Regions from separate parts of the Mesorhizobium sp. P2_F7 genome, predicted to be linked through region 4. Evidence: predicted binding sites of a transcription regulator. Region 4 holds the regulator's gene; each other region holds the start of a gene.
The links. Region 4 encodes PhoB, which activates phosphate uptake and scavenging genes when phosphate is short. Its sites were predicted from a motif close to TGTCATNNANCTGTCAT; they were not measured.
Positions count from the first base shown of each region.

Region 1 (4,930 bases), on a different contig from region 4:
ATGTAAACCGGTTGCCCGTCCTGTTTTTGCCGGGCGATGTCTTTGCCAACCGCATCCCAGATCCGGTGCTGCAGCAGGCCGAGGATTTTTCGGACGGCACGGCGACGGTCAATGACTGCTTCCGTCCGGTGTCGCGCTATTTCGACCGCATCACCCGGCCCGAGCAGATCATCCCGGCGCTGAGCCGCACCATGCAGGTGCTGACCGATCCTGCCGATTGCGGTCCGGTGACGCTGTCGCTCTGCCAGGACGTGCAGGCCGAAGCCTATGATTATCCCGAGAGCTTTTTCGCCGAGCGGGTCTGGCACCAGCGCCGGCCGCGTCCGGACCGTGGCGAACTGGCAGCGGCAGTGGCAGCGCTCAAGGGCGCAAAGAAGCCGCTGATCATTGCCGGTGGCGGCGTGCTCTATTCGCAGGCCTCGGACGAGTTGACGAAATTCGCCGAAGGCGCCGGCATTCCGGTCTGCGAGACGCAAGGCGGCAAGTCCTCGCTGCCCGACACCCATCCGCTCAACATGGCGGCGGTCGGCGTCACCGGCACATCGGCCGCCAACCGGCTGGCGGAAGAGGCCGATGTCGTGCTCGCCATCGGCACGCGGCTGCAGGACTTCACCACCGGCTCATGGGCGCTGTTCAAGAACTCCGGCAAGACCATCATCGGCCTCAACGTGCAGCCTTTCGACGCCGGCAAGCATCGCGCGCTGCCGCTGGTCGCGGATGCGGCCGAGGGGCTGGCTGAACTCGGGGCAGCGTTGAAGGGTTGGAAGGCGCCGTCGACCTGGACTGACAATTCGGCAACCGGCAAGAAGGCTTGGCAGGCCGAAGCCGGCAAGGTGACGGCCTCCACCAACGCTGCTTTCCCTTCGGATGCGCAGGTGATCGGCGCCGTGCAACGCGCGCTCGGCTCGGGCGTGACCTTGCTGCATGCCGCCGGCGGTCTGCCCGGCGAATTGCACAAGCTGTGGCAGGCGGGTGCGCCCGGTTCCTATCATGCCGAATATGGCTTCTCGACCATGGGCTACGAGATTGCCGGCGGCCTCGGCGCCAAGATGGCCAAGCCAGATGAAGAGGTGGTCGTCATGATCGGCGATGGCTCCTACCTCATGCTGAATTCCGAGATCGCCACGTCGGTGATGCTCGGCCTGAAGCTGACCATCGTGCTGCTCGACAACCGCGGCTATGGCTGCATCAACCGGCTGCAGATGGCCACCGGCGGCGCCAGCTTCAACAATTTGCTGAAGGACTCGCACCACGAAATCCTGCCCGACATCGACTTCGCCGCGCATGCGGCGAGCATGGGCGCGATATCAGAAAAAGTGCCGTCGATCGCCGGTCTGGAAAACGCGCTGCAGAAGTCGAAAAAGAATGACCGCACCACGGTGCTCGTCATCGACACCGACCCGCTTGTCTCCACCGATGCCGGCGGCCATTGGTGGGATGTCGCGGTGCCGGAAGTATCAGTGCGCAGCCAGGTCAACGCAGCACGCAAGGCCTATGACGAAAAGCGGCAGATGCAGACAATCGGCGATTGATGCTAAGGCAGCGCCAGCCCCTACCTCCCCCTTGTGGGGAGGTCGGACCGAAGGTCCGGGTGGGGGTCCGGGGCTAGTGGCCAAAGAATGAACTGTTTCAATCCGGAGTGACGACTTGAAAGCCAAACTGGGCATGTCCCCCATTGCGTGGTGGAACGACGATCTTGCCGAACTCAGCGACGACGTCTCGCTGGAAGAGTGCCTGCGCCAGTCGCGCTCGGCCGGCTTCACCGGCATGGAAATGGGCCGCCGCTTCCCCAACGATCCCGCTGTCATGCTGCCGATCCTGAAAAAGGCTGACGTGACGCTGTGCGGCGGCTGGTTTTCCGGCACGCTGGTCGATGAGGACATGGGCAAGAACAAGGATCGCATCCAGCCGATGATCGACCTGTTCAAGGCGGTGAATGCGCCTTGCATCGTCTATGGCGAGGTCGGCCGCTCGATCCAGGGCGACCGTTCCAAGCCGCTTGCCACCAAGCCGAAACTGTCGAGCGACGAGATGAAGGCCTATGCAAGGCGGCTGACCGAGTTCGGCGAATGGTGCGCCGAGCAAGGCATGCCGCTGTCCTATCACCACCACATGGCGGCAGTGGTCGAGACCGAGCCGGAGCTCGATGCCTTCATGCGTCATTCCGGCGACGGCATTCCGCTGCTGCTCGACGCCGGGCATCTGGCCTTTGCTGGAGGCGAAGTGCTGCGCGCCATCGACAACCACCACAAGCGCATCAGCCATGTCCATGTGAAGGATGTGCGCATGAGCGTCATCGACGGGCTCGACCGCACGAAACAGTCCTTCCTCGACGCCGTGGCGCTCGGCGCCTTCACCGTGCCGGGCGACGGTTCGCTCGATTTCGGCGCCATCGTGCAGCGCTTTGCCGACCATGGCTATGAAGGCTGGTTCGTCGTCGAGGCCGAGCAGGACCCGAAGAAGAACCCCCCGCTGAAGATGGCGCAGGTCGGCCACAAGGAGTTGATGCGGGTGATGACGGCCGCCGGCTACACCGTCGAGACGCAAGGCTTTCCCAATGTCTGATGCGACGGGTTTCCGCCGAGCCAGCTTGCTTTAGATTGGCCCGATGAAAGATTACGAGCACCCATTCTTCCGGCCGCTGTGGCGGCGCGTTGCCGTCGTCGCCGTCTGCGTGATCTGGGCGATCATCGAATTTGCCTCCGGCACACCGTTCTGGGGCGTTATCGCGCTGGGCTTCGCCGCCTACGCCGTCTGGCAGTTTTTCTATCTCTACAAGCCGGTCGACGGGGCGAAGCCTCCGGTCGAGCCGAAGACTGGCGCCGAACCGAAGGAATGACCGCAATGTCGAAACTGCTCGTCAAAGCCGACAAGGGCCATGGCCGCGTCGCCCATGTCACGCCCAAAAGCGCCGGCTGGACCTATGTCGGCTTCGACCTGCATCGGCTCAAGCCGGGCGAAAACGCCTCGGGAAAGACGGACGATCGCGAAGTCTGCCTGGTGTTCGTCACCGGCAAGGGCACCGCAAAGGCCGGCGGCCAGGATCTCGGCCTGCTCGGCGAACGCATGTCGCCCTTCGAAGGCAAGCCATGGTCCGTCTATATCCCCGAGGGATCAGACTGGTCGGTCACCGCCGACACCGACCTCGAACTCGCGGTTTGCTCCGCGCCGGGCCTGGGCGGCGGCCTGCCGGTCCGCGTCATCGCGCCCGACGATCTCGGCCAGGAGGTTCGCGGCAAGGGCACCAACACGCGCTACGTCACCAACATCCTGCCGGAAGGCAAGCCGGCCGATTCGCTGCTGGTGGTCGAGGTCATCACGCCCGGCGGCCACACATCGAGCTATCCGCCGCACAAGCACGACCAGGACAATCTGCCTGCCGAATCCTATCTCGAGGAAACCTATTACCACCGCCTCAACCCGCCGCAGGGCTTCGCCTTCCAGCGCGTCTATACCGACGCCGACCAGAACGGCGCCCGCGAACTGGACGAGGCGATGGCGATCGAGGATGGCGATGTCGTGCTGGTGCCCAAGGGCTACCACCCCTGCGCCGCCTGCCACGGCTACGATCTCTATTATCTCAACGTCATGGCCGGGCCGAAGCGGACGTGGAAATTCCACAACGCGCCCGAGCACGAATGGCTGATGAAGGCTTGAACAGCCCCCATTTTCGGCTGAACCTATTGGTCCAGCTTCGAAAAATCGTCGGCTAAGGACCTGTGGGGTCGATTCGCCATCGAAAACCCGCATAAGCTTCGTCAATCCGTCATGGAAATCACCTATGGCAGCGGGCTGACGAGGATTTCTCATGCGCTACGCCATCTATTTCACACCGAGGCAGGACGAACCGCTGGCGCGGCTCGCCGCCAACTGGCTGGGACGCGACCCTTTCGGCGGCGCCACCAGGCCGGTGGAAGCGGTGGGCGAACTGTCGGCGGCGGAAGTCGCCTTCCACACCGCCTCGGCGCGCCGCTACGGTTTTCATGCGACGCTGAAGGCCCCCTTCCGGCTGGCCCCCAACGAGACGGAAGCCTCGCTGCGTGCTGCCCTGGACGTCTTTGCCGAAGCGACGCCGACGGTCACCATCCCGCGCCTCGTCGTCAGCCAGATCGACGGCTTCTTCGCTCTGGTGCCGGAAGCCCCGCTGCCGCCGCTCAACCGTTTCGCCGATGATGTCGTGCTTGGCTTCGACCGTTTTCGTGCGCCGCTGACCGAGGCCGAGATCGAGCGGCGCAGCCCAGATTCACTGAAGCCGGCCGAGTTCCGCAATCTCTGCCAGTGGGGCTATCCCTATGTGTTCGAGACGTTTCGCTTCCACATGACCTTGTCGGGCCGGGCCGGGCCACAGGAAAGCCTACGTCTGCGCGCAGCAATCGACAGCCTGTTCGCCGCGGTGCTGCTAAAGCCCGTGCTGGTGGATGCGCTGACGCTGTTTGTCGAAACCGAATCGGGCGCCCCGTTCATGGTGCTTTCCCATCATGCGCTCGGCCGCCGCGCTGCGAGAAAAACCGCCTGACTACCCTGACCAACTTCGCCTGAACCCTAAGGACTGCCTGAAATGACCGCCGAGACCGTTTTGACCAATGCCCGCATCGTGCTTGCCGACGAGATCGTCGAGGGCTCGCTCGTACTGCGTGACGGTTTTATTGCCGGCATCGACGCCGGCACAGGGCGGAGCGGCGAGGATATGGGCGGCGACTACATCATCCCCGGCCTGGTCGAACTGCACACCGACCATCTCGAAGGCCACTATGCGCCGCGCCCGAAGGTGCGCTGGAACCCGGTTGCAGCCGTGCTTGCCCATGACGCGCAGGTCGCCACCGCCGGAATCACCACCGTGCTCGATGCCCTGCGAGTCGGCATGGACGAGGATGCCGACCTGACCTCCGACGACATCCGCAAACTGGTCGACGCCATCGAAGACAGCGGC
Region 1 is NZ_JBFUFA010000001.1:906,885-911,814, reverse strand. Features, by position in the region: gene iolD (3D-(3,5/4)-trihydroxycyclohexane-1,2-dione acylhydrolase (decyclizing)) at 1-1,532, shown strand, start outside; gene iolE (myo-inosose-2 dehydratase) at 1,648-2,565, shown strand; gene AC1DZ8_RS04150 (DUF3329 domain-containing protein) at 2,609-2,839, shown strand; gene iolB (5-deoxy-glucuronate isomerase) at 2,845-3,657, shown strand; gene AC1DZ8_RS04140 (DUF1045 domain-containing protein) at 3,809-4,516, shown strand; gene AC1DZ8_RS04135 (alpha-D-ribose 1-methylphosphonate 5-triphosphate diphosphatase) at 4,559-4,930, shown strand, end outside.
Region 1: a site for PhoB is predicted at 3,754-3,770, ahead of AC1DZ8_RS04140 (DUF1045 domain-containing protein). Genes of this name have one in related genera too.

Region 2 (4,930 bases), on a different contig from region 4:
CAGTTGTTCGAAAAGAGATGCGTAGTCGCGCTCTTTTGGCTCACGTTGACGCACTTTCACGTCCACAAAGATTTGTTTCCCGTCTTTTGAAACAAGCCTTACATCCCCAGGTTCCGACTGCATCGAGGGCTCGATATTTGTCACATCGGAAACACGGAGAGTCTGAATTATCCGCTCTTCAGCAATTTCACTTTCGTCGGCAACACGAGGCAGAACTTTCGTATCGCGAAGCGCATCGAAGGCAAGAGGTTGGGGACTGGTTCGGTCGGAGCTGAAGACAACGTAACGATTGCCGAAATTTACCAAGACCTGGCGCCCGGACTGGCTAGAGTTTGAAGCGTTTTGGGACAAAAGAGAGCCTTCGATTTTGAATTCGGTTGGTTAAAGTATCTGACCAAAGAGCCGTGGCATACCCCTTTGACGGCAAGCGCTGTTGGCCAGATGGGTGATATGTCGCTTTGTACCAGCATTTTGCTGTAATTTACGCCGCTGGTATCGTGAGTTGGCTTGGGGCCTGACAATTTGCAGGCGGCTGCGAGGAGACTGCATGAACAGGGGTGCAGACAGGCTGCTCGCGCTGGTCTCGCTGGTCATCGGCGTGGTCTGTTTCGCCATGCAGCGTCTGGCGCAGGCCGATGCGAGCATCGCGGCATCCTTTGCCTCCGTGCGCCTGGTTGCCTTGTTTACGGCCGGCGCGGTCTGTGTGATCGGGGCGCTGTTGTTCTTTGCCGGCCTGTTGCCGCGCGGCCCGAACCACCTGTCCGGAGCCCCATTGTTCGGTCGGGCAGCGGAGGTGCAAAACCCCGGCAGGCCGCGGATGCGGCAAGCCTTCCTGGTTCTGCCGGCGATTGTCGTTCTGGCGCTGCTGGCCGATCAGTTCGGCCCGTGGCGCACAGCTGGGCCGGGCGCTGAGGTAGCCGCCCCGAACGAACCCAAAGCCGAGCCGAAGGGCCAGCATGTCGCCGGCGTCCCGCCGGACCTGGTGACGCCGCCAGCGCCGCCGAGTTCGCCGCCTGTCGCCCCGCCGCCCGCGCTGCCTGAGCAGGCAGCCAAACCTCCGGCAACGCCGGAGCCTGCGCCACCGCCTGCACTGGCGCAGCCACCCGAAGTCGCTCTTGCCCCCGCGACCCCGCCACCGGAAGCGGCTCCGCCGTCGGCTCCGGCCTCGCCGCCACAAGCCACACTTCCTTCGCCCCCGGAAACCGTGGCGCCCTTGCCGCCGGCCGAACCGCCGCTGCCGACCGAGCCCGACGGCCATCGTGACGCCGTCGTCTGGCTCGCCGTGTCAGCCGATGGCCGCGACATCATGAGCGCCAGCACCGACCACATGATCAAGCTCTGGGATATCGCCGGCAAGCGGCTGATCCGCAATCTCGGTGAGCACAAGGACATGGCGCGCACGGCCCTGTTCATGCCCGACGGCGTCACCGCGCTGACCGCCGGCGACGACGGCGAAATCGTGCTGCGAAAGCTTGCCGACGGCACGGTGCTGCATGTCTTCTCATCGGGCGAGAATGGCGGCGTGCGCAAACTGGCCATCAGCCAGGACGGCAAGCGCGCCGTCAGCGGCCACGACACCGGCAATGTGATCGTCTGGGACCTGGTCAACAAATCCGCGCTGCATGTGATGACCGGGCACGACTGGCCGATCAGCACGGTCGCCATCTCGCCCGACGGCACGCGCGCGCTGAGTGGCTCCATCGATGGCACGCTGAAATTCTGGGACGTCGAGACCGGCAAGCAATTGCGCAGCTGGCACGGCCACGAGCAGGGCACCTACGGCGCCGTCTTCACCGCCGACGGCCACCATGTCATCACCGGCAGCGGCGACTATACGATCAAGCTCTGGGACCTCGACACGTTTAGGGAACTGCGCCGCTTCGAAGGCCATGAAGGCACGGTCTACGCGCTGGCGCTGTCGGCCGACGGCAAGCGCCTGGCCTCCGGTTCGCTCGACGGCACGGCGCGGCTGTGGGACGTCGACAGCGGCAACCAGATCGCCATGTTCGACAGCCGCACCGGTCCGATCTACGCCGTCGCCTTCGCCCCCGACGGCACGCTGCTCACCGGCGGCGGCGACCGCACCATCAGGGACTGGCCGGCGACGGGCGGCGATGGCGAGATACTGTTTGCCGGCGCACCGCAGTGAATGGGGTGCTCAGCAGCTGATCTCCCACACGAGTGGGGATGGCAAGCGGCCAAGAATATGCCGCGTCGGCAGCTTCGTTCAATCCGGATTCTCGACAGGCTCCGGATGACGCAGAAATGTGAGCGGCCCGGGCGAGGTTTTGTCATATAACGGACATCGGCAACCACTACCAAAAACTGTCTTTTATCAGTCAATTTTGGAGGTCACTTATGCTTCGCCCCCTTATCGCGCTTGCCGTTACGACAAGTCTTGCCAGCGCTGCTGGTGCAGCCACGATCTATCCTCTCGACCGCGCCACCATCCTCGCCCAGTCTCCCTTCGACTTGAAGGTCGAATTCGACAAGGTCGTCACGCCCGACCAGGTCACGGTGACGATCAACGGCAAGCCTGCCGAAGAGGTTCTTGGCAAGAAGGTCGAGTTCGTTGAGAAGGAAGAGGGGGTCGATGCCTCCGCCATTTTGATCCGCGCTGCCAGCATCGCCCAGCCCGGCACCTATGAGATCGAAGCCAAGGCCGGCGACGAGACCAAGTCCGTCAAATGGGAGGTGTTCGGAACCTCGGCGACCCCGCGCGCCAAGAACGTCATCTTCCTGCTTGGCGACGGCCTCTCCGTTGCGCATCGCACCGGTGCGCGGATCATGTCCAAGGGCATGACCGAAGGCAAGGCGAACGGCCGGCTCAACATGGACGATCTCGACCATATGGCCTTTATCGGCACGTCGTCGACCAACGCGATTGCCACCGACAGCGCCAACACCATGTCGGCCTACATGACCGGCCACAAGACGGCGGTGAACGCGCTCGGCGTCTATGCCGACCGCACCAAACCCAGCCAGGATGATCCGAAGGTCGAGACCATCGCCGAGGCCCTGCGGCGCACCGGCAAGAAGTCGATCGGCGTCGTCTCGACGGCCGAGGTCGAGGACGCCACGCCGGCAGCCGTCGTCTCCCATACCCGCAGCCGCGGCGACAAGGCCGACATCGTCGGCATGTTCTACCAGACGCAGCCCGACGTCATCCTCGGCGGCGGCTCCGCCTATTTCCTGCCGCAGAGCACGGCCGGCTCCAAGCGCAAGGACGACACCGACTACATCGCGAAATTCCGTGATGCCGGATACGCCCTTGCCACCGACAAGACCGAACTCGAGGCTGCAGCCAAGACCAACACCGGCAAGATCCTCGGCCTGTTCCATACCGGCAACATGGACGTCACGCTGGACCGCGACTTCCTCAAGAAGGGCACCGTGGAAACCTTCCCCAATCAGCCGGGTCTCGTCGAGATGACCAATGTCGCACTTGGCGAGCTGTCGAAGAACCCGGAAGGCTTCTTCCTGATGGTCGAAGGCGCCTCGGTCGACAAGATGTCGCATCCGATGGATTGGGAGCGCTCCATGGTCGAGGTCATCGAGTTCGATAAGGCCGTCGGCGTGGCCATGGAATTCGCCAAAACCCATCCCGACACGATGATCGTCGTCACCGGCGACCACACCCACAGCGTCTCCATCGTCGGCACCATCGACGACAGCAAGCCAGGCCCGGACATGCGCGACAAGGTCGGTGTCTATGCCGACGCCGGCTTCCCGAACTACGAGGACAAGAACAACGACGGTTATCCCGACAGCGTTGATGTCTCGCGCCGTCTGGCGATCTTCGGCGCCAACTTCCCCGACTATTACGAGACGTTCCGTCCGAAGCTCGACGGCCCGTTCGTGCCGGCGGTGCAGAACGAGAGCAAGCAGTATGTCGCCAACGAGAAGTACAAGGACGTGCCCGGCGCCGTGCTGCGCATCGGCAACCTGCCGAAGTCGGCCGAGAGCGCGGTCCATGCCGTTGACGACGTCGTGCTGCAGGCCACCGGCCCGGGTGCGGAAGGCTTCAAGGGCTACATGGAGGAGAGCGACGTCTATAAGGTCCTCGCCGATGCGCTCGGACTGGCGCCGGCGACGAACTGAGCCGCGCACTCTATGATGATCCCGGCCGCTCCATACGGCGCTTGCCGATGGAGCGGCCGGGGACGATGGTTCGGGCGCTGACGGCGCCCGCGCCAATCGACAAGGGAATAGCAATCATGGAGTGCAGACCGATCACCCGTCGCGGCATGCTGCTCGGTTCGGCTACGGTCTGTCTTTCCCAGGCTTTGCGCAGCGCGTCGGCCGCGCCAGCGCCGCTTACCTTCGATGACCTCTACGCCAAGATCGGCGTGCTCGGCATGAGCTTCTCCGACAAGGTCAAGACGCTTGCCGGCCAGGACGTCACCATGAAGGGTTTCATGGCGCCGCCGCTCAAGGCCGAGGCGAAATTCTTCGTCCTGACCGAGATTCCAATGGCGCTGTGTCCGTTCTGCTCATCCGATGCCGATTGGCCGGACAACATCGTCGTCATCTATCTCGACCAGGCGCAGACCTTCGAACAGGCAAACGCCCTCATTGAAGTGGCCGGCCGGCTGGAAACCGGCTCCTGGACCGACCCGGAGACCGGCTTTGTCAGCCTTCTGCGCATCGTCGATGCGCATTTCTACCGGGCGTAGCCATCATGCTTGGCCTTTCCGTCAGGGATTTGCGGGTTTCCTTCCGTGACCTCGACAAGCCCGCGCTCGCCGTGCCCACGCTTGAGATCGCGGCCGGCGAGAAAGTCGCCGTGACCGGGCCGTCTGGATCGGGCAAGACGACGTTCATCAACATCGTGACCGGGCTGGAAAGGACAAGGCATGGTTCGGTGCGCTGGGGCGGTGCCGATCTTGCGAGCCTCTCCGAAGCCAGGCGCGACCGCTGGCGTTCCGCC
Region 2 is NZ_JBFUFA010000009.1:28,646-33,575, reverse strand. Features, by position in the region: gene AC1DZ8_RS24540 (hypothetical protein) at 1-306, opposite strand, end outside; gene AC1DZ8_RS24535 (WD40 repeat domain-containing protein) at 548-2,149, shown strand; gene AC1DZ8_RS24530 (alkaline phosphatase) at 2,359-4,101, shown strand; gene AC1DZ8_RS24525 (hypothetical protein) at 4,218-4,676, shown strand; gene AC1DZ8_RS24520 (ABC transporter ATP-binding protein) at 4,682-4,930, shown strand, end outside.
Region 2: a site for PhoB is predicted at 2,290-2,306, ahead of AC1DZ8_RS24530 (alkaline phosphatase). Genes of this name have one in related genera too.

Region 3 (4,930 bases), 280 kb from region 4:
TCGGCTTCGCCACCGTCATCGCCGCCATGCTGATCAATGCCGGCGTGCCGGTCTTTATCGCCATCCTGCTTACGCTGCTGGTCGGCGTTGCCATCGGCCTGTTCCACGGCTTCGGCATCGTCAAGATGGGCCTGCCGCCCTTCATCATCACGCTGGCGACGCTGACCTCGTTGCGCGGCATCGGCCTGCTGATGACCAATGGCAACTCGATCTCGATCAACAACGACGCCTTCCAGGAATTTTCGCGCAACTCCTTCATCGGCGTCCCCAATCTGTTCTGGATGGTGATCCTGGTCGGCATACCGGCCTACATCTTCCTGCACCACAGCCGCTGGGGCCGTTATCTCTTCTCGGTGGGATCCAACGCCGAGGCCTCGCGTCTGTCCGGGGTCAATGTCCAGCGCACCATCTACATGGCCTACACGCTGTCTGGCCTGTGCGCCGCCTTCGTCGGCGTGCTCTTGGCGTCGCGCATCGGCATCGGCAATCCGACCCAGGCTGAGGGCTGGGAGCTGCAGGCGATCGCCTCTTCGGTGATCGGCGGCACCTCGCTGTTCGGCGCCGTCGGCTCGGTGCATGGTCCGCTGCTCGGCGCCTTCATTCTCGCCACCATCAACAACGGCGCCAATCTCTTGAACGTCAACGCCTTCTGGCAGCGCATCATCACCGGCGTGCTGATCATCGTCATCGTCTACTTCGACGGCTTGCGCCGCCGCGGCAAATAATCCTCCCTGACTGTCTTCGCCGGTCCGCTCAACGGACCGGCGCCTTTTTTGAAAACTGGTATTGCTGAATGAAAGCCGTCATCTGCCGCTCGCCCGGCGACCTTGTCCTGGAAGACCGCGCCGCACCGGGCGCACCGCCTGCCGGCTGGGCGCTGGTTGCCGTCAGCCATGTCGGCATCTGCGGCACCGACTATCATATCTTCGAGGGCAAACATCCGTTCCTCGCCTACCCCCGCATCATGGGCCATGAGGTGTCGGGGACTGTCGTCGAGACCGGCGAAGGCGTCGACCTCTCCGTCGGCGAGCCCGTCATCATCAACCCCTATCTCGCTTGCGGCAAATGCATCGCCTGCCGGCATGGTAAGCCCAATTGCTGCGTGCGGATCGAGGTGCTCGGCGTCCACCGCGACGGCGCCATGGCCGAGCAGATCCTGGTGCCGGCCGAAAATCTTTACCCGGCAAACGGCCTGTCGCTGGCCGACGCCGCGGCTGTCGAATTCCTCGCTATCGGCGCCCATGCCGTGCGCCGCGCCCGCGCTGAACCAGGCGCCCGCACGCTGGTCATCGGCGCCGGGCCGATCGGCCTTGGCGCCGCCCTGTTTGCCCGCATCGCCGGGCTCGATGTCAGCCTGCTCGACATGAGTTCGGAGCGGCTCGACTTTGCCAAAAGCGAACTCGGCTTCGCTACGCTAGACGGCTCGCAAAAAGCGGCAGCCGAGCTGGTGCGCGATGCTACCGGCGGCGAAGGTTTTGATGTCGTCTTCGATGCCACCGGCAACACCCAATCGGTGCAATCTGCCTTCGCCCATGTCGCGCATGGCGGCACGCTGGTGCTGGTCAGCGTCGTCAAGGACGACATCGTCTTTTCCGATCCGGAATTCCACAAGCGCGAGATGACCCTGGTCGGCAGCCGCAACGCACTCAAGGCCGACTTCGACCACGTCGCCGCCTCCATCCGCAACGGCGCCGTGCCATTGGCCAAGCTCGTCACCCACCGCACCACGCTAGCCGCCACGCCGCACGATCTCGCCCGCTGGGCGCACGAGAAATCCGGCCTGATCAAGGCGGTCATCGAGGTGGGATCATAACATGGCCCGAACTGATGACGGCCCGCCCAGGTCGACCCCCACTCCGGTCTGCTTCGCAGACCACCTCTCCCCCGATCGACGGGGTAGAGGAAGGGCGAGCTTGGCAAGGCGGGCTCCCTTCCTCTCCCTCCGGAGGGCAGGGGAATCGCATATGCGGAACAAAGATGGAATCTCGCGACGTTTGTTCTCGACGCGATTCCGATTTGTTCGCCGTTCGATTCCTCGAAAGAGTCCATATGCGATTGCCCTGCTCCGGAGGGGGGGAGAGGTGGCTCGGCGAAGCCGAGACGGAGTGGGGGAAGGCGGTCCTCAAACGTCAAGCCGCTGAAAAACGAGCGTGACCAAACTTGGTCTGACATCAGTATGAGTCTCGTATAAGGCCGTCACTCCTAAAGCGCCGAAAGCTTCAGTTCCACCCGCTCCGCAGGAAACCGCGTTTCGGAAAACTGGATCGGCCGGCCATCCGGCGTGACGTTGACGGCGACCGCGACCAGCACGATCGCTCCCGGCTGGAGATTGAGGTCGGCAAGGTCGGCGGCATCGGCATGGCGTGCCGACAGCACCGTCGATTGCCTGAGATAATCTTCCACGCCGAAACGTCGGAGCGAGGCGGTGATAGAACCGGTCTCCGCCATCACGGCATCGATGGCGGCGAAACGCTTTGCCTCGTACCAGCTGGCAGCGCGCGACACCGGCCGTCCATCGGCTTCGCCGCGCGTCTCCAACCGGATCACTTCAGTGCCCCTGGCAAGGTCGAGGCCCTCGGCGACATGCTGGCTAGCCGGCTCGACCGCTGATGTGAGCAGCACGATATGACGTTCCGATGTCTGCCCTTGCAGGCCCGTCGAAAACCGCGTGCGGGCGCCGATCGGGTAGGATAGCCGCTTGCGCGACAACACGAAGGTACCGCGCCCCTGTTCGGCCCGCAGCACGCCTTCCTGTACCAGCGCCGATATGGCGCTGCGCACCGTGTGGCGGTTGACGCCGTAGCGCTCAGCCAGCACCACCTCGGGCGGTAGCGCAGCATTCTCGGCAAAATCGCCGGCAGCGATCGAGTGCAGGATCTGGTCGGCGATCTGCCGCCACAGCGAGACGCCGCTGCGCCGCTCGATGCTGCTCGCCATCTGTTGCCCGGCCATTTTTGCCCCCGATCACACCCATGTCATCCACCCGTCATGGACACGGTTTAGATAATAGGTATAACTTGTATAGTTGTCTATATCACTAGACAAATTTTACGCATTCAGGGAGTAGCCGCATGCGAGGACAGGAAGCCCGCGACCAGGCCGAGCGCAAAGCCGTCATGGCAACGCTGGCGCAGGCAAGCGGCGACGACATCGCCCGGCTCTGGAACGAGGCCGGCATGACCTCGGAAGCCGAGCTTTTGCGCGGGCCGGAAACCGGCCTGGTGACCGTACGCGGCCGTATCGGCGGCGGCGGCGCGCCCTTCAATGTCGGCGAAGCCACGGTCACCCGCGCCACCGTTCGGCTGCCCTCCGGACAGGTCGGCCACAGCTACATGCTCGGCCGCGATCGGAAGAAGGCGAAGCTGGCGGCCATCGCCGACGCGCTCTGGCAGGACCCCGCGCAGCGCCAGTCGGTCGAGACCGCGCTGGTCGCGCCATTGCGCGCTGCCCAAGGTGAAGCGCGCGAAAAGCGCCGCGCCGAGACGGCGGCAACGAAAGTGGATTTCTTCACTATGGTGCGCGGAGAAGACTGATGGACATCGCAGCCCAATCGATCGACGGCGGCTTCGCCGATCCGGTGTTCAACGCCCAGACCGTCTTCCGCGCCGTCATGGACGCCATGGCACGACCGGGCAGCGTGCAGCCTTTGCCGGCCTTCGCCCGCCCCCCGGCACCACTGTCGGCCACCGCAGGCGCCATTGCGCTCTCGCTCTGCGACCACGACACCCCGCTCTGGCTCGACCCTGCTTTGCAGACGTCGGCCGCGGTGAAAGCCTGGCTCGGCTTCCACGCCGGCGCGCCGCTTGCCAACACGCCGGCCGACGCGCATTTCGCCCTGATCGCCAACCCGGCGGAGATGGCGGCCCTCGACGGCTTTTCGCAGGGCACACAGGATTATCCCGACCGTTCGACGACACTGATCCTGCGGGTGAGCGATCTGACCTCCGGCGCGCCGCTGCTGCTTGAAGGCCCCGGGATCGAAACCAGCGCGACCATCGCGCCGGCGCAGATGCCGCGTCATTTCGTCGAACAGTGGAAGCAGAACAGCCAGCGTTTTCCGCGCGGCATCGACATCATCCTGGCGGCCCCCGGCGGCATTGCCTGCCTGCCGCGCACGACGCGCATCAAGACGATGGAGGCGTAAAATGTACGTCGCGGTAAAAGGCGGCGAAGCCGCAATTGCCAATGCCCACAGCCTGCTTGCCGACCGCCGGCGCGGCGACCGCTCGGTGCCGGCACTGCGCCTCGACCAGATCGTCGAACAGTTGGCGCTCGGCGTCGACCGGGTGATGAGCGAAGGCTCGCTCTATGACCGCGAACTGGCGGCGCTCGCCATTGTCCAGGCGCGCGGCGACATGATCGAGGCGATCTTCCTGGTGCGCGCCTACCGCACCACGCTGCCGCGCTTCGGCTACAGCAATCCGATCGACACCGGCGCGATGCTGGTCGAGCGGCGCGTGTCGGCGACCTATAAGGACCTGCCCGGCGGCCAGCTGCTCGGTCCGACCTTCGACTACACCCACCGCCTGCTCGACCCGGAACTCGCCGCCGGCGCCGATGTCGCCGAACCGTTGCAGCGCGCCGGCGAGGCGGAGGCGATGCCGCGCGTCTCGGCGATCCTCGCCCGCGAAGGCCTGATCGAGCCGGACGGCGAGATGCCGCAGGACCATGTCCCCGGCGACATCACCCGCGAACCGCTGGAATTTCCGATGGCGCGCGACATCCGCCTGCAGGCGCTGTCACGCGGCGACGAAGGTTTCCTGCTGGCGCTCGGCTACTCCACCCAGCGCGGCTATGCCCGCAACCACCCCTTTGTCGGCGAGGTCCGCATCGGCGAGGTCGAGCTGGAACTCGACGTGCCGGAACTGCCCTTCGCGGTGCCGCTCGGCAAGGTCCGCGTCACCGAGTGCCAGATGGTCAACCAGTTCAA
Region 3 is NZ_JBFUFA010000002.1:856,990-861,919, reverse strand. Features, by position in the region: gene AC1DZ8_RS09600 (ABC transporter permease) at 1-725, shown strand, start outside; gene AC1DZ8_RS09595 (zinc-binding alcohol dehydrogenase family protein) at 794-1,813, shown strand; gene phnF (phosphonate metabolism transcriptional regulator PhnF) at 2,203-2,952, opposite strand; gene phnG (phosphonate C-P lyase system protein PhnG) at 3,072-3,533, shown strand; gene phnH (phosphonate C-P lyase system protein PhnH) at 3,533-4,144, shown strand; gene AC1DZ8_RS09575 (carbon-phosphorus lyase complex subunit) at 4,146-4,930, shown strand, end outside.
Region 3: a site for PhoB is predicted at 2,974-2,990, ahead of phnF (phosphonate metabolism transcriptional regulator PhnF). Genes of this name have one in related genera too.

Region 4 (4,930 bases):
CGAGTTCAATTCGCCGCAGACGCTGGTCGCCTTCGCGCTCGGTCTGACGCTGTTCGCGCTGACGCTGGTGATGAACATCGTCGCCCTCTACATCGTGCGCAAGTACCGGGAGCAGTACGAATGACCGACATTCCCCTTGACACGATGGCGGGTGCTGTCGCCCGTCCGCGCCGCGACATCGGGCTGAAGGCGCGCTATGCCGCCGAGCGTCGATTCCGCATCTATGGTGTGATTGCGATCTCGGTTGGCCTGGCTTTCCTGGCCATCATGCTGATCACCATCGTCTCGAAAGGCTACACCGCCTTCTGGCAGACGACGGTGACGTTGCCGATCACTTTCGACGAGAAGGTTATCGATCCCTCGAACAAGCGCGCCACCGATCCGAACGTGCTGATCAAGGCGAACTATCCCAAACTCGCCGAAAACGCACTGGTCGCCAAGCTCGGCATCGATCCCGCCAACAAGCCGATGATGCTGAAGCTCAAGGGCTTCCTGTCGGAGGGCGCTCGCGTCCAGCTGCGCGACATCGTCGCCGCCGATCCGTCGGTGATCGGCACGACGCGTGACGTCAACATCCTGGCCGCCGCCAATCTCGACTCCGCCTTCAAGGGCCAGATCGACCTCAGTGTCGATGAAGCCCGCCGCAAGGTGTCCAACCAGCAGATCGACTGGATGAACAAGCTCAGGGCGGATGGCGTGATGGCCGAGCATTTCAACACCGGCCTGTTCACCTATGGCGCCTCCAGCCGCCCGGAAACGTCGGGCATGGGTGTGGCCATCATCGGCTCGTTCTACATGATGGTGATCGTGCTGCTTTTGGCGCTGCCGATCGGCGTCGCCGCCTCCATCTATCTCGAGGAATTCGCCAAGAAGAACCGCTTCACCGACCTGATCGAAGTCAACATCAACAATCTGGCGGCGGTGCCGTCGATCGTCTTCGGCCTGCTCGGGCTTGCCGTGTTCATCAACTTCCTCGGCATGCCGCGCTCGGCCGCCTTCGTCGGCGGCCTGGTGCTGACGCTGATGACGCTGCCGACCATCATCATCGCGACGCGCGCCGCCCTTGCCGCGGTGCCGCCGTCGATCCGCTCGGCAGCGCTTGGGCTTGGCGCCTCGAAGATGCAGATGGTGTTCCAGCACATCCTGCCGCTGGCCGCTCCCGGCATCCTGACCGGCACCATTATCGGCCTGGCGCGTGCGCTGGGTGAGACCGCACCGCTGCTCCTGATCGGCATGGTCGCCTTCGTCGCCGACTATCCGAAGACGCCTTTCGATCCGGCAACCGCGCTGCCGGTGCAGATCTACATGTGGGCAAACGAGGCCGAACGCGCTTTTGTCGAGCGCATGTCCGGCGCCATCATCATCCTGCTGGTCTTCCTCATGGCCATGAACATCACCGCGATCGTGCTTCGGCGCCGGTTCGAGCGGCGCTGGTAGAAAAAGGGCAATTTGGTATGAACATCATGACCGAACAGTCCCTTGAAAACGCAGTGGGCGACAAAATGAACGCCAAGTCGAACGAAGTGATCAAGATGCGCGGCGACAAGGTCGGCGTGTTCTACGGCGAGAAGCAGGCGCTGTTCGACGTCAATCTCGACGTCCGCCAAAACCAGGTGACCGCGCTGATCGGCCCGTCCGGCTGCGGCAAGTCGACCTTCCTGCGCTGCCTCAACCGCATGAACGACACCATCGATTCGGCGCGGGTGACCGGCAAGATCACGCTGGACGAAGACGACATCTACGACAAGAACATCGACGTCGTGGAACTCCGCGCCCGCGTCGGCATGGTGTTCCAGAAGCCCAATCCGTTTCCGAAGTCGATCTACGAGAACGTCGCCTACGGCCCGCGCATCCATGGGCTGGCCAAGCGCAAGTCCGACATGGACCAGATCGTCGAGTCGAGCCTCAAGAAGGCGGCGATCTGGAACGAGGTCAAGGACCGCCTGCAGGAACCCGGCACCGGCCTGTCCGGCGGCCAGCAGCAGCGCCTGTGCATCGCGCGCGCCATCGCGGTGTCGCCGGAAGTCATCCTGATGGACGAACCGTGCTCGGCGCTCGACCCGATCGCCACCGCCCGCGTCGAAGAGCTGATCGACGAACTGCGCCAGAACTACACGATCGTCATCGTCACGCACTCGATGCAGCAGGCGGCGCGCGTGTCGCAGCGCACGGCGATGTTCCACCTCGGCTACCTGGTCGAGGAGGGCGCCACCGACAAGATGTTCACCAACCCCGACGACAAGCGCACCCAGGACTATATTACCGGCCGCTTCGGCTGAGCCGTCCAGCGGTTGAATTTTCAGGCACGAGGACCAGGATCATGGGTGAACATACCGTCGCTTCCTTCGATGAAGAACTGGGGCAGATCAGCAAGCTGATCCGCGACATGGGCGATCTGGCCGGGTCGATGGTCAGCGGCTCGACCAAAGCGCTGCTCAATTCCGACAATGCGCTGGCGCAGCGTGTCGTTTCCGATGACGCCATCATGGACGCGCGCCAGCGTGAACTCGACGACCGCGCCATCACGCTCATCGCCAAGCGCCAGCCTATGGCCAACGATCTGCGCGCCGTGGTCGGCTCGATCCGCATGGCCGGCGACCTCGAGCGCATCGGCGACCTCGCCAAGAACATCGCCAAGCGCGTCGGCACCGTCGGCCTCAGCGTCACGCCGCGCGACCTCTCGCACTCCATCGATGCGATGGCGCAACTGGTGCTGATCCAGGTGCAGGGCGTTGTCGAGGAGTATGCTGCCGCCGATGCCGCAGCGCTGGCGAAACTCCGGAATGAGGACGAACGCATCGATGTCAAATACACGTCGGTGTTTCGTGAGCTCTTGACCTACATGATGGAAGACCCGCGCAACATCACAGCCTGCACGCATCTCCTGTTCTGCGCCAAGAATCTCGAGCGCATCGGCGATCATGTCACCAACATCGCCGAAAATGCCTATTATGTGCTGACCGGCCAGCAATTGCCCGCCAATCGCCCGAAGCAGGACGAGACGGCGATGGCCACATCGCCCTGATAAAGGTGAACCGCTGATGATTGCGCCACGCATCATGGTCGTGGAGGATGAGGAGCCGCTGGGCGTGCTGCTCCGCTACAACCTCGAATCCGAAGGCTACCAGGTCGAGGTGGTGACACGCGGCGACGAGGCCGAAATCCGGCTGCAGGAAAATGTTCCAGACCTGCTGGTGCTCGACTGGATGGTGCCGGCGGTATCCGGCATCGAGCTCTGCCGGCGTCTACGCATGCGGCCCGAGACCGAGCGGCTGCCGATCATCATGCTGACCGCGCGCGGCGAGGAGAGCGACCGGGTGCGTGGCCTGTCGACCGGCGCCGACGATTATCTGGTCAAGCCGTTCTCGACACCGGAATTCATGGCGCGCGTGAAGGCGCTGCTGCGCCGTGCCAAGCCGGAAGTGCTGTCCAGCGTGCTCAAGGTTGGCGACATCGTGCTCGARCGTGAATCGCATCGCGTCTATCGCAAGAAGAGCGAGATCAGGCTCGGGCCAACCGAGTTCCGGCTGCTTGAATTCATGATGCGCCACCCCGGCCGAGTGTTCTCCCGCAGCCAGCTGCTCGACAATGTCTGGGGCGAAACGATCTACATCGACGAGCGCACGGTCGACGTGCATGTCGGTCGCTTGCGCAAGGCGGTCAACAATGGCCGCATGCCGGACGTGATCCGCACCATCCGCGGCGCCGGCTACGCCATCCGCGAAGACTAGAGCCCGGCGCGCCGGGCCGTCGCCGGCCTCTCAGGCGACGTGCTTGCCGGTCTTCGCTTGAATGCCGGGCGCGAAAATCTCCTGGTCGACGAAGCCGAGCGCGCGCATGGCGCAGCCTTCGCGGATCAGCGGCAGTTCGTTGGGCTCGGTGTCGAAGGAAATCGATTTCGAGTGCTGGCCGCCGGCGGTCTGGGCAATCGCCTCGCGCAATGCCGGCTCGATCAGGTCGAAGGCGGCGGCGCTGACACCGACCATGGCGACAGGAGCGGGGTCGATCAGCGCGAACAGGCTGCCGAGGCCGAAGCCGAGCGCCTCGCCCGCCTTTCGATAGGCTTCGCGCTCGGGGCCATCGGTCTCGCGGGCGCGTGCGGCAAGCGCCCGCATGTCGGCGTCGCCGACATCGACCGGTTCGGCATCCTCGCTCATCATTCTGGCGCTGCGCCAGATGGCGTAGTTGCCGGCATAGGCCTCGACGCAGCCGCGCCGCCCGCAACGGCACAGCGCGCCGCCGGGACGGTGGATCATGTGGCCGAACTCGCCGCCGGACGAATGGGTGCCGGTGAACAGTTCGCCCTTCAGCACCAGCCCCATGCCGATGCCGTGCGAGAGCAGGATTGCGATGAAATCGTCGCGGTACCGCTCAGGCTGGCGCCATTGCAGCGCCACCGCCATCATGTTGCAATCATTTTCCATGGTGGCCGGAATGCCGAATTCCGCTTCCAGTATGTCGGCGAAGGCAATGTCGGTCAGCGGCGTGATCGGCGACCACAGCATGGCACGCGCCTGCGAATCGGTGATGCCCTGGATGCCCATGGCAATGCGGGCGACGCTCCGGACATCGAGGTCGGGGTCTTCGAGCCGGCGCCGGACAATCGCTACGCATTCGCCGATCAGCTCGTCGCGCGGCATGGTCAGCGTGTCCAGCCGGCGCTGCTCCTCGGCGACCACCTGGCCGGCATAGTCGATGACGGTGACGGAGAGGAAATTCAGCGACAGCACCACGGTCATCACCGCCGCCGCTTCCGGGTTGAGGCCAAGGCCGACCTGCGGCCGACCGCGTTTCAGCGCGCCGGTCTCGCCGGGCTTGCTTTCGACCAGGATGCCTTCCTGGATCAAATCGGAAGAGATTGCCGATATGGTCGAATGGCTGAGGCCGGTGGTCGCCGCAATCTCGGTCCGCGACGGCTGGCCGGCCCGGC
Region 4 is NZ_JBFUFA010000002.1:575,558-580,487, forward strand. Features, by position in the region: gene pstC (phosphate ABC transporter permease subunit PstC) at 1-124, shown strand, start outside; gene pstA (phosphate ABC transporter permease PstA) at 121-1,437, shown strand; gene pstB (phosphate ABC transporter ATP-binding protein PstB) at 1,455-2,279, shown strand; gene phoU (phosphate signaling complex protein PhoU) at 2,321-3,025, shown strand; gene phoB (phosphate regulon transcriptional regulator PhoB) at 3,042-3,731, shown strand; gene AC1DZ8_RS08185 (ROK family transcriptional regulator) at 3,762-4,930, opposite strand, start outside.